DNA from 2 places in the Streptomyces bugieae genome. Region 1 is predicted to be linked to the other one. Evidence: predicted binding sites of a transcription regulator. Region 1 holds the regulator's gene; the other holds the start of a gene.
What was found. The regulator HrcA, encoded in region 1, represses chaperone genes, less so after heat shock. The targets are predictions, from matches to a motif close to TTNGCACTCNGNNNNNCNGAGTGCNAA.
Positions count from the first base shown of each region.

Region 1 (6,524 bases):
AGCACGTCAACCTCGACCTGATCTACGGCACCCCCGGCGAGTCCGACGACGACTGGCGGGCCTCGCTCGACGCCGCGCTCGGCGCCGGCCCCGACCACATCTCCGCCTACGCCCTGATCGTCGAGGAGGGCACCCAGCTGGCCCGCCGGATCCGCCGCGGCGAGGTCCCGATGACCGACGACGACGTGCACGCCGACCGCTACCTCATCGCCGAGGAGCGGCTCACCGCGGCCGGCTTCTCCTGGTACGAGGTCTCCAACTGGGCCACCACCGAAGCCGCCCGCTGCCGCCACAACGAGCTGTACTGGACCGGCGCCGACTGGTGGGGCGCCGGCCCCGGGGCGCACAGCCACGTCGGCGGCGTCCGCTGGTGGAACGTGAAGCACCCCGGCGCGTACGCCCAGGCACTGGGCGAGGGCCGCTCCCCGGGCGCGGGCCGCGAGATCCTCGCCGACGAGGACCGCCGGGTGGAACGCATCCTGCTCGAACTGCGCCTCGCGGACGGCTGCCCGCTGGACCTCCTCGCCCCGGCGGGCGCCCGGGCGGCCGAGCGGGCACGGGCCGACGGCCTGCTGCAGGCGGGGCCCTACGAGGAGGGCCGGGCCGTCCTGACACTCCGCGGGCGGCTGCTGGCCGACGCGGTGGTGCGGGATCTGGTGGACTGATCACTCGACGGAGTGATCACGCCCCCGGACCCGGCTGCCGGATCGCGCCCGCTCCTTGCCTGCCGACAACACATCGGCAGGCAAGGGCAGTTGGGCGGTGGGTCGCAAGTCAAACGGCATCGCCGACCGTAACGAAGTCGATCAGCTCCTCCACCCTCCCCAGCAGCGCCGGCTCCAGGTCCCTGTAGGACCGCACGCACGACAGGATCCGCTGCCACGCCGCGCCGGTGTTCTCCGGCCAGCCCAGCGCCCGGCACACGCCCGTCTTCCAGTCCTGCCCGCGCGGCACCGACGGCCAGGCCGGAATGCCCACCGAGGACGGCTTCACCGCCTCCCACACGTCGATGTACGGGTGGCCGACGACGAGCGCGTGCTCGCCCGTCACCTCGGCCGCGATCCGGGACTCCTTCGAGCCCGGTACGAGGTGGTCCACCAGCACCCCCAGCCGGGCGTCCGGCCCCGGCGCGAAGCTCCGGACGATCGCCGGGAGGTCGTCGACGCCCTCCAGGTACTCCACGACGACGCCCTCGATGCGCAGATCGTCGCCCCAGACCCGCTCGACGAGCTCCGCGTCGTGCCGGCCCTCCACGTAAATGCGCCCGGCGCGCGCGACCCGGGCGCGGGCGCCGGGGACGGCGAGTGAACCCGACGCCGTACGGGCCGGGCCGCTCGGGGCCGGCCGGTTCCGCGGGCGGACGAGCGTGACGACCTTGCCCTCCAGCAGGAAGCCGCGCGGGACCATCGGGAAGACCCGGTGCTTGCCGAAGCGGTCCTCCAGGGTGACCGTCGGGCCCTCGGCGGTCTTCTCACAGCGGATCACCGCCCCGCAGAAGCCCGTGGCGACCTCCTCGACGACGAGATCGGGCTCGGCCGGGACCTCCGGCGCGGGCCGCTGCTTCTTCCAGGGCGGGGTGAGGTCGGGGCTGTAGCGCTTGCTCTGCATGGGCCTTTTCTATCGGGAGGACGGAGTGCGGGAGACGTTCTGCCCGGGAACCCGGGAGACGTTCTGCCCGGGAAACGGCGCAGCCGGGTCAGGAGGACGGCGGGACGCCGAAGCGGGCCGCCAGGGCGTCGCGCTGGGCGCGGACGAAGGCGGCGTCCACCACGGCGCCGTGGCCGGGCACGTACCGCGCGTCGTCGCCGCCGAGCGCCAGCAGCCGGTCCAGCGCGGCGGGCCACTGCCGGGGCAGCGCGTCGGGGCCGGCGCTCGGCTCGCCGGACTCCTCGACCAGGTCGCCGCAGAAGACGATCTCCGGGTCGCCGTGCCGGCCCGGCACCAGGACGGCCAGGTCGTGGGCGGTGTGGCCGGGCCCGACGTTGGCGAGCAGCACCTGCCGGTCGCCGAGCTCGACGGTCAGCTGGCCGTGGACGTGGTGGTGCGGGGTGACCAGCAGATCGGCGGCCTCCGCGGCCGCGTCCCGGTCGACGCCGTGCCGGACGGCGTCGTGCCGCAGCGCGTCCTTGTCGCGGCGGAACAGCTCGGCGAGACCGGCCGCGCCGAACACCGCCACACCCGCGAAGGCGGCGGTGCCCAGCACATGGTCGAAGTGCGGATGGGTGAGCGCGACATGCGTCACTTCCCGGCCCAGCACCCCGCGGACCGACCGGCGCAGGTCCGCGCCGTCGCGCAGGGTCGCGCCGGTGTCGACGATCATGACGCCGGCCGACCCGGCGATCACGCCCACGGTCTCGTCCCAGCCCGGCATACGGCGCCTGGCGACACCTTCACCGAGCCGTTCCCACCCGGCCTCTTCCCAAGCTGTGCGCATACCGAGACGCTAGCTCCATCGCGATAGCGTTGCCCGGCAGATCGCCCGAACACGGTCATCGGGTGCGTGCTCCGTGCGGCCGCCCTTGCCGTGGTCGTGCTACCCGGCCGTACACTGGCTCAGGGTCTGGCACTCGGCCCGGGTGAGTGCCAGGAGACAGACGAGACGGCGACGGCCGGCTGGAGGTGCGCGGGATGCTCAGTGAACGCAGGCTCGAAGTGCTGCGCGCCATCGTCCAGGACTACGTCGGGACGGAGGAGCCGGTCGGCTCCAAGGCACTCACGGAACGCCACCAGCTCGGGGTCTCCCCGGCGACCGTCCGCAACGACATGGCGGCCCTGGAGGAAGAGGGCTTCATCGCCCAGCCGCACACCAGCGCCGGGCGGATCCCGACCGACAAGGGCTACCGCCTCTTCGTCGACAAGCTGGCCGGCGTGAAGCCGCTGTCCAGCCCCGAGCGGCGGGCGATCCAGAACTTCCTCGACGGCGCGGTCGACCTCGACGACGTCGTGGGGCGCACGGTCCGGTTGCTGGCGCAGCTGACCCGGCAGGTCGCGGTCGTGCAGTACCCGTCCCTGACGCGGTCCACGGTGCGGCACGTCGAGCTGCTGGCGCTGGCCCCGGCCCGGCTGATGCTCGTCCTGATCACCGACACCGGACGGGTCGAGCAGCGGCTCATCGACTGCCAGACGCCGTTCGCCGAGACCTCGCTGGCCGACCTGCGGGCGCGGCTGAACAGCCGGGTCGTGGGACGCCGTTTCACGGATGTGCCCCAGTTGGTGCAGGATCTCCCGGAGTCCTTCGAGCAGGACGACCGCGGCACGGTCTCGACAGTGCTGTCGGTGTTGCTGGAAACTCTGGTGGAGGAGACCGAAGAGCGGCTGATGATCGGCGGTACCGCCAATCTCACGCGCTTCGGGCACGACTTCCCGTTGACCATCCGTCCGGTGCTGGAGGCGCTCGAGGAGCATGTGGTGATGCTCAAGCTCCTCGGCGAAGCCAAGGACTCGGGCATGACCGTACGCATCGGGCATGAGAATGCCCACGAAGGCCTGACGTCCACATCGGTCGTCACGGTCGGCTACGGTTCGGGCGACGAGGCAGTCGCCAAACTCGGCGTGGTCGGACCGACCCGCATGGACTACCCCGGAACGATGGGAGCGGTACGCGCAGTGGCACGTTACGTCGGACAAATCCTCGCGGAGTCGTAAGTGGCCACGGATTACTACTCGGTCCTCGGCATCAGCCGTGACGCCTCGCAGGACCAGATCAAGAAGGCCTTCCGCCGGCTGGCGCGCGAGCTGCACCCGGACGTGAACCCGGACCCGAAGACCCAGGAGCGGTTCAAGGAGATCAACGCCGCTTACGAGGTCCTGTCGGATCCGCAGAAGAAGCAGGTCTACGACCTCGGCGGCGACCCGCTCTCGCAGTCCGGTGGCGCCGGTGGCGCGGGCGGCTTCGGTGCCGGCTTCGGCAACTTCTCCGACATCATGGACGCGTTCTTCGGCACCGCCTCGCAGCGCGGTCCGCGGTCGCGCACCCGCCGCGGCCAGGACGCCATGATCCGGCTCGACGTCGAGCTGAACGAGGCGGCCTTCGGCACGACCAAGGACATCCAGGTCGACACCGCCGTGGTGTGCACGACCTGCAGCGGCGAGGGCGCCGCCCCCGGCACGTCGGCGCAGACCTGTGACATGTGCCGCGGCCGCGGTGAGGTCTCGCAGGTCACCCGGTCCTTCCTGGGCCAGGTCATGACGTCCCGCCCCTGCCCGCAGTGCCAGGGCTTCGGCACGGTCGTGCCGACGCCGTGCCCGGAGTGCGCGGGCGACGGCCGGATCCGCTCCCGCCGTACGCTGACCGTCAAGATCCCGGCCGGTGTCGACAACGGCACCCGGATCCAGCTCGCCGGCGAGGGCGAGGTCGGCCCCGGCGGCGGCCCGGCCGGCGACCTCTACGTCGAGATCCACGAGCTGCCGCACCCGGTCTTCCAGCGGCGCGGCGACGATCTGCACTGCACGGTCACCATCCCGATGACGGCGGCGGCGCTGGGCACGAAGTGCCCGCTGGAGACGCTGGACGGGGTGGAGGAGATCGACGTCCGGCCCGGTACGCAGTCCGGCCAGTCGATCCCGCTGCACCAGCGCGGCGTGACCCATCTGCGCGGCAACGGCCGGGGCGACCTGATCGTCCACGTCGAGGTCCAGACCCCGACCAAGCTCGACCCGGAGCAGGAGGAGCTGCTGCGGCGGCTCGCCAAGCTGCGCGGCGAGGAACGCCCCACGGGCCAGTTCCAGCCGGGCCAGCAGGGGCTGTTCTCCCGCCTGAAGGACGCGTTCAACGGCCGTTAGGACGGGCGCCAGCCACGTGGAGCGGACGTGAGCCACGTGGAGCGGACGTGAGCCACGTGGAGCGGACGTGAGCCACGTGGAGCGGACGTGAGCCACGTGGAGCGGACGTAGCCACGAACGACGGGGTGCCCGGCGGGAATATCCGCCGGGCACCTCGCCGTTGTGGCCCCGCAGGGGGCGCTCGTGTCCCCTACGGGATCCGTTCGCCCCACCCCTAAGGCCCCGCCCTCACCCTTAAGGCTTTGAGCCCCTCCCCATGCCGCCCCCGCCCCGCGCATGCCGCCCCCGGCCCCGTCCCCCGGCCCCCTCTCCCGCCGAGCCCCTGATGCGGGGCGCCGCCACATCCCGTGACACGATGTGGTCATGCCCAGCGCACTGACCGATCTCTGCCGCTATCCGATCGTGCAGGCCCCCATGGCGGGCGGCGGCTCCGGACCCGAACTCGCCGCCGCCGTCTGTGGCGCCGGTGGTCTCGGCTTCCTCGCCGCCGGCTACAAAACCGCCGACGGCATGTACCAGGAGATCAAACAGCTGCGGTCGCTGACCGACCGGCCGTTCGGCGTCAACCTCTTCATGCCGCAGCCGTCGCTCGCCGATCACTCCGCCGTCGAGGCGTACCGCGAGCAGCTCGCCGGCGAGGCCACGTGGTACGAGACCGAGCTCGGCGACACCGACGAGCCCACCGACGACGGCTACGAGGCCAAGCTCGCGATCCTGCGCGAGGACCCGGTGCCGGTGGTGTCGTTCACCTTCGGCTGCCCCTCCCGCGCGGTCCTCGACGCCTTCGCCAGGGTCGGCACGTACACCATCGTCACGGCCACCACGGCGGCCGAGGCGCAGGCCGCGCAGTGGTCGGGCGCGGACGCCGTCTGTGTGCAGGGCGTGGAGGCGGGCGGCCACCAGGGCACCCACCGCGACGACCCGCACGCCGACGGGACCGGCGCCGGGCTGGGCCTGCTGGCGCTGCTCGGACAGGTCCGGGAGGCCGTGCAGATCCCGGTGATCGCCGCGGGCGGGCTGATGCGCGGGGCGCAGATCGCGGCGGTGCTGGCCGCCGGGGCGACCATGGCGCAGCTCGGCACCGCCTTCCTCGCCACCCCGGAGTCGGGCGCCAATCCGCTGCACAAGCAGGCGCTGACCAATCCCCTCTTCACCCATACGGAGCTGACCCGGGCGTTCTCCGGACGGCCGGCCCGCGGCCTGGTGAACCGCTTCATGCGGGAGCACGGCCCGTACGCACCGGCCGCCTACCCCGCCGTCCACTACCTCACCTCCACGGTCCGCAAGGCGGCGGCCAAGGCCGGCGACGCGCAGGGCCTGAACCTGTGGGCCGGTCAGGGGCACCGGCTGGCCCGGGAGCTGCCGGCCGCCCGGCTGGTGGAGGTCCTCGTGGCCGAACTCGACGCGGCCCGCGCCGGGTTGGGCCTCACGGGGAGCACGGAATCCGGGGACGGACGTACGGGACCCGGTGACGCACCGGCCGCCGGGGGCGCCGCATGACCGCGCCCGTATTCCTCGTCGAGTCGCTCGCGCACGTACGGGCGGGCGGCACGGTCACCGTCGACGGGCCGGAGGGCCGGCACGCGGTGTCGGTGCGCCGGCTGCGGGTCGGCGAGGAGGTCGTCCTGACGGACGGTCAGGGGACCGGCGCCCACGGCACGGTGGCCGCCGCCGAGGGCAAGGACCGGCTGACCGTCGCGGTCGCCGAACTGCGCACCGAGGAGGCGCCGGACCCGACCATC
Region 1 covers NZ_JAZBJP010000005.1:219,610-226,133, forward strand. The annotation lists gene hemW (radical SAM family heme chaperone HemW) at 1-665, shown strand, start outside; gene V2J85_RS13945 (DUF3097 domain-containing protein) at 775-1,608, opposite strand; gene V2J85_RS13950 (MBL fold metallo-hydrolase) at 1,697-2,434, opposite strand; gene hrcA (heat-inducible transcriptional repressor HrcA) at 2,629-3,645, shown strand; gene dnaJ (molecular chaperone DnaJ) at 3,646-4,782, shown strand; gene V2J85_RS13965 (nitronate monooxygenase) at 5,146-6,282, shown strand; gene V2J85_RS13970 (16S rRNA (uracil(1498)-N(3))-methyltransferase) at 6,279-6,524, shown strand, end outside.

Region 2 (6,524 bases), on a different contig from region 1:
GCCTTGAGCCAGGCCACCGAGTCGGCCGGCGTCCACTTCTCGGGCTTGTAGTCGTTCTCGAAGTCCAGCGCCGCGTACTCCAGGGAGAGCGCCGAGCCCTCGTGGTCCTTGAGGTAGGCGTTGACACCGGCGGAGTACGCCTGGAGGTACTTCTTGGTGCTCGGCGAGAGCTTGGTGTCGTACTCCTGCTGCGCCACCCGGTGCCAGCCCAGGGTGCGCAGGAACTCATCGGTCTTGACCTGGCTCTTGCCGAACATCTCGGACAGCCGGCCGGCGGTCATGTGGCGCCGGACGTCCATCTCCCAGAAGCGGTCCTGGGCCTGGACGTAGCCCTGGGCGCGGAAGAGGTCCTCGTCGGTGTCGGCGTAGATCTGCGGGATGCCGTTGGCGTCGCGGACGACGTCCACCGGGTCGGTCAGGCCCGGGAGTTTGAGCGAGCCGGTGGTCTGCGGGAACGAGGCTCGGACGGTGCTGACTCCCCAGAACGCGCCGAAGCCGATGCCCGCCACGAGCAGCAGCACGACCGTGATGGCGACGAGGCGGCCGCGCCGCCCCTTCTTCTTCCTGGGGACTGGGCCGGACTTGTTGGCGGGCATCTCTGTCCTTCGAGGGGCAGGGTGGGAGTGCTGGAGCAACCATAGGCGCACGGGTTCGGCGACCCCTACGCGGAGTCACCACCAGCACCCCCAACCTTCAAGTAATGGTAAATTGTTAGTCTCAGTAACTAGATACGGTAAGGAAAGAGCCCCCGAAGACCACCCCCGGACCGTCGTTTCGGAACCCGTGCGAGGAAGGACCAGCTCCTGACTGTCGACCACCTCAACCAACTCCTGCTGCTCTGCTCGCTCGTACTGCTCATCGCGGTCGCCGCAGTACGACTCTCCTCGCGCAGCGGGCTCCCCAGCCTGCTCATCTACCTGGGGATAGGCATCGCCATGGGACAGGACGGCCTCGGCGGGGTCGTCTTCGACGACGCCGAGCTGACCCAACTCCTCGGCTATGCCGCGCTGGTCGTGATCCTCGCCGAGGGCGGTCTGGGCACCAAATGGAAAGAGATCAAGCCGGCCCTGCCCCAGGCGGCGATGCTCTCGACGGTCGGCGTCGCGGTGAGCGTGGGGGTCACCGCGGCCGGAGCGCACTACCTGGCCGGACTCGGCTGGCGGCAGGCGCTGCTGATCGGCGCCGTGGTCTCGTCCACGGACGCCGCGGCGGTCTTCTCCGTCCTGCGCAGCGTGCCGCTGCCGGCCCGGCTGACGGGTGTCCTCGAAGCGGAGTCCGGCTTCAACGACGCCCCGGTGGTCATCCTGGTCGTCGCCTTCTCCACCCAGCGAGAGGTCGACCACTGGTACGTCCTGCTCGGCGAGATCGCCCTGGAGCTGGCGATCGGTGCCGCGGTCGGCCTGGCGATCGGCTGGCTCGGCGCCTACTGCATGCGGCATGTGGCGCTGCCGGCCTCCGGTCTCTACCCCATCGCCGTCATGGCCATCGCGGTCTCCGCCTACGCCGCCGGCGCACTGGCGCACGGCTCGGGCTTCCTCGCCGTCTATCTGGCCGCGATGATCCTCGGCAACGCCAAACTGCCGCACGCCCCGGCCACCCGCGGCTTCGCCGAGGGGCTCGGCTGGATCGGCCAGATCGGCATGTTCGTCCTGCTGGGCCTGCTGGTCACCCCGCACAACCTCCTCGACGACGTGGTGCCGGCCCTGGTCATCGGCATGATCCTCACCCTCGTCGCCCGCCCGACGTCGGTCTTCGTCTCGCTGCTGCCGTTCCGGGTGCCCTGGCGGGAGAAGACCCTGCTGTCCTGGGCCGGCCTGCGCGGCGCGGTCCCCATCGTGCTGGCCACCATCCCGATGGTGGGCTCCGTCCCCGGCAGCGAGGGCGTCTTCAACGTCGTCTTCGTCCTGGTCGTGGTCTACACCCTGATCCAGGGGCCGACCCTGCCCTGGCTCGCCCGGCACCTCCGGCTGGGCGACGGCGAGGAGCCCGCCGACCTGGGCATCGAGTCCGCGCCGCTGGAGCGGCTGCGCGGCCATCTGCTGTCGACGTCCATCGGGCCGGCCTCCCGGATGCACGGCGTCGAGGTCGGCGAGCTGCGGATGCCGGCGGGCGCCGCGGTCACCCTCGTCGTCCGGGACGGCTCCAGCTTCGTGCCCTCGCCGACGACCGTGCTGCGGCGCGGCGACGAGCTGCTGGTGGTCGCCACGGACCCGGTGCGCGACGCGGCCGAGCGCCGGCTGCAGGCGGTCTCCCGGGGCGGCAAGCTGGCCGGCTGGCTGGGCACCGGCGCCGCCCCGCGGCGGCACGGTCACGGCCGCCGCTGAGCCGCCGTGGGCCGGCCGGGGCGCAATGTGGCGGACATCTCCACGAAAGCCAAGGAAAAGCAGGTGAAGCACTGGCTAATCCCAGGGCTTCACCCGCTCGGGCCTGTACAATGAAGAAGGAACAACGACGAACCACCTCTGCCTGATGCAGAGCTGGCGCGACCGCTCGGCGGCCGCGGTCCCCTGCCACCTGCAGCCACCTCTCGGGGTGCGGACCACGCGGTATCACTCGGTCCAGCGCGAGAGGACAGCTCTCGGCGCGTACCTGTGACGACCTCGCGGGCGACGCGCTACCAGGCGGCAGAAAGGCCCGGCCGTGGCATCCGCGGTCAAGCAATCCCGTCCCGGTTACGGACAACTGCTGCGCACCCCCGGTGCGTGGACCTTCCTCCTTCCCGGCTTCCTGGCCCGGCAGCCGTTCGCGATGCTGACGATCGGCATCGTGCTGCTCGTCCAGTCCACCACCGGCTCCTACGGCACCGCCGGCGCGGTCTCGGCCGCCACCGGCGTCTCGATGGCGCTGTTCGCCCCGCAGAGCGGCAAGCTCGCCGACCGTTTCGGCCAGCGCGCGGTGCTGATCCCCGGCATCCTCGTGCACACCGCGGGCGTCGCGACGCTGATCGTCCTGGCCCTGGCGCACGCCCCCCTGTGGGCGCTGCTCGCCGTGGCCGTCCCCACGGGTGCCTCGACGCCGCAGGTCGGCCCGATGGTGCGGGCCCGCTGGGCGTCCCGGCTCGGCGGCAGCCCGCTGATGCCGACGGCGGCCGCCTTCGAGTCGGTGACCGACGAGTTCACCTTCGTGGTCGGCCCGGTCCTGGCGACCGCGCTGTGCACCGGCATCCACCCGGCCGCCGGCCTGATCGCCGAGGCCGCGCTGACGCTGGCCGGCGGCCTGCTCTTCGCCTCCCAGCGCCGCACCCAGCCCCCCGTCCACCGGGCGCAGGCCGACGACCGGCCGCGCGTCTCGGCCCTGTCGGTACCCGGCGTCCGTGTCCTGATCGTGGCGTTCCTCGGCATCGGTGCCGTCTTCGGCGGCATGCAGGTCTCGCTGACCGCGTTCACCCAGGCCATCGGCCAGCCCGGCATCAACGGCCTGCTCTACGGGATCTTCGCCGGCGGCAACATGCTCGCCGGGATCGTCTGCGGCGCCCTGGCCTGGAAGGTCGGCCCGCGCCGCCGGCTGCTGGTCGCCTACGGGCTGCTGGCACTGGCCACCACCCCGCTGTGGGCGGTGACCGCGGTACCGCTGCTGGGCGCCGTCGGCCTGGTCGTCGGCCTGTGCATCGCCCCCGCCCTGATCACCGGCTACACCCTGGTCGAGTCCCTGGTCCCGGCCGCCGCCCGCACCGAGGCCTTCACCTGGCTGACCGGCGCGGTCGCCCTGGGCCAGGCCGTCGCCGCCACCTCCGCCGGCCAGCTCACCGACCGCTTCGGCCCCAGCAGCGGCTTCCTGGTCCCCCTGGCCGGCACCGCCCTGGCCCTGGTGGTGCTGCTGGCCCTCCGCGGCCACCTGCTGCCGCGCACCTCGTCCGTGGTGGCCGGCCCGGACCTGCCGGACCCGGCCGCCGAGACGGGCCCGGCGGCCGAGGACCGCGAACGGGAGCTGGCGAACGCCTGACGGACGGGGCTCGGACGGTTGCCGGCGCACGCCCGCAGCCGCCCGTTCCGGACCGGCTCCACGTCCCGGATCGAGCCTCCGCCGGACGTGGGGTCGGTCACCGTCTGCCCGGTCGCAGTGGACTGACGCGCCGGAATACTGCAATATGGAGCGTCGTTAGCACTCATCGAGTGAGAGTGCCAGGAGGAAGTCAAGTGCCGACCTACCAGTACCAGTGCACCGCGTGCGGCGAGGGCCTTGAGGCGGTGCAGAAGTTCACCGACGACGCGCTCACGGAGTGCCCCAGCTGCCAGGGACGCCTCAAGAAGGTGTTCTCCGCGGTCGGCATCGTCTTCAAGGGCTCCGGCTTCTACCGCAACGACAGCCGCGGCTCGTCGTCCAGCAGCAGCCCCGCGAAGAGCTCCTCCTCGTCGAGCACGACGTCCTCGGACTCCGCCGGCTCCTCGTCGAGCAGCTCCGACAGCAAGCCGTCCACCGCCACCACGTCGTCCTCCGGCAGCGCGTCGAGCACCAGCTCCGCGGCCTGAGCCCGGCCGGCGGCACCGGCCGCACAGACGCCTTCGGGCCCCGCCGTCCTCGGACGGCGGGGCCCGCTGCATGCCGGTCCGTATGCCGGCTGCTCCTTGCCCGCTTCCGGGGCGGCGGGCCCCGTGCCGGCCGGCCCCGCTAAGGTGACCGCCATGGCTGACGCGGAAATAGGCGTAATCGGTGGATCGGGCTTCTACTCCTTCCTCGACGACGTGACCGAGATCACGGTCGACACCCCCTACGGCCGCCCCAGCGACTCGGTGTTCCTCGGCGAGATCGCCGGCCGCCAGGTCGCCTTCCTCCCCCGGCACGGCCGCGACCACCGACTCCCGCCGCACCGCATCAACTACCGCGCCAACCTGTGGGCGCTGCGCTCGCTCGGTGTACGGCAGGTCCTCGGCCCGTGCGCGGTGGGCGGGCTGCGCCCCGAATACGGCCCCGGCACGCTGCTGGTCCCCGACCAGCTCGTGGACCGCACGAAGGCCCGCGTCCAGACCTACTTCGACGGCGAGCCGCTGCCCGGAGGGAGCGTCCCCAACGTCGTCCACCTGACGTTCGCCGACCCCTACTGCCCCGTCGGCCGCCAGGCCGCCCTCGCGGCCGCCCGCGGCCGCGCGTGGGAGCCGGTCGACGGCGGCACGCTCGTCGTCATCGAGGGCCCGCGCTTCTCGACCCGCGCCGAATCCCGCTGGCACGCCGCCCAGGGCTGGTCGGTGGTCGGCATGACCGGCCACCCCGAAGCCGTCCTGGCCCGCGAACTGAGCCTCTGCTACACCTCGTTGACCCTGGTCACCGACCTGGACGCGGGCACCGAGACCGGCGACGGCGTCTCCCACGAGGAAGTCCTCCAGGTCTTCGCCCAGAACGTCGGCCGGCTCCGCGAGGTCCTCTTCGACGCGGTCGCCGCCCTGCCCGAGTCCACCGACCGCGCCTGCCCCTGCGCCGACGCCCACGCGGGCTGGGACCTGGGCATCGAACTGCCGTAAGGCCCCTGGCGGGCCGGGGACCGGACCCGGGCCCGCCGCTTCTCCCCCACTTCTCCCCCGCTCCGGGCCGCCCTCTCCTGCCCGCCCGTCCCTCACCCGAGTGGCGAAGTTGTCCACATCCCGGAGCTTCTCCACAGGCCACAGCGGGCGCAGGCGGGATACGGCACGGTGGTGCTCGCCGATTCCACCGAGGCCCGTCCGACCGCCTGGTCGCCGACGAGCCCCTCACCCAGGCGGTGCCACCATGCCCACGACGCCGTACACCCCGCTGACCACCACGTCGTACACCCCACCCACGCCCCTCGCCTCGCCCTCCCCCGCTCCCTCCCCTGGTCCCTCGTCCGATCTCCCGTCTGCTCTCGCACCCGATCTCGCGCCCGATCTCGCGCCCGATCTCGCGCCCGATCTCTCGTCGCCGCCCCTCCCCACTCCCCCACGGTGTGAAGTGCCCCACTTTCCACCGGTACGAGCCGGCGGCGGCAGACGCGGGTGGGGGCGGGCCGGGCCGCGCCGGATGCTGATCTCCGGGCTCGCGATGGCCGCCGCAGCACTGGCCGGAGCGGCCTCGTACGGGGCCGTACGAGCCTTACCCCCGACGGACTGCCCGTCGGCGGCGGCCCTGGGAGGGCGGTAGCCGTGCCGCAAGATCGAGTGGCTTCTCCGCACACCGCCCGGGAGACTGCTGCGAGTGGCGGGGCACCTGCCGCGGGGGACCGGGGCCGGTCGCGCCGACGGTGGCGCGCCGCTCTCACCGGGGCCGTCGGACCGGTCCGCCGCACGAAACCCATCCGCCGGACCCGCACCGACGCACCGGCCGATCGCTGGTGTGATCGCTGGTCTGATCGCCGGTTCGATCGCTGGTCGGTGTTGCCCGACTGGACATCTCCGCCGTGCCCTGCCGTAAGTTGCGGTGCTGATTGTTCGTGCACCGTCCGTGGTGAACGTCGTGAGCGTGGAAAGAGGCTGTCAGGTGAGCGAGAGCAAGGGCGTCCTGCAGGGATTCAAGGATTTCCTGATGCGGGGCAACGTCATCGAACTCGCGGTCGCGGTCGTTGTCGGTGCTGCGTT
Region 2 covers NZ_JAZBJP010000023.1:31,900-38,423, forward strand. The annotation lists gene V2J85_RS27770 (penicillin acylase family protein) at 1-596, opposite strand, end outside; gene V2J85_RS27775 (potassium/proton antiporter) at 804-2,324, shown strand; gene V2J85_RS27780 (MFS transporter) at 2,641-3,942, shown strand; gene V2J85_RS27785 (FmdB family zinc ribbon protein) at 4,137-4,469, shown strand; gene V2J85_RS27790 (S-methyl-5'-thioadenosine phosphorylase) at 4,623-5,456, shown strand; gene mscL (large conductance mechanosensitive channel protein MscL) at 6,427-6,524, shown strand, end outside.
Region 2: a site for HrcA is predicted at 4,099-4,125, ahead of V2J85_RS27785 (FmdB family zinc ribbon protein). Genes of this name have one in related genera too.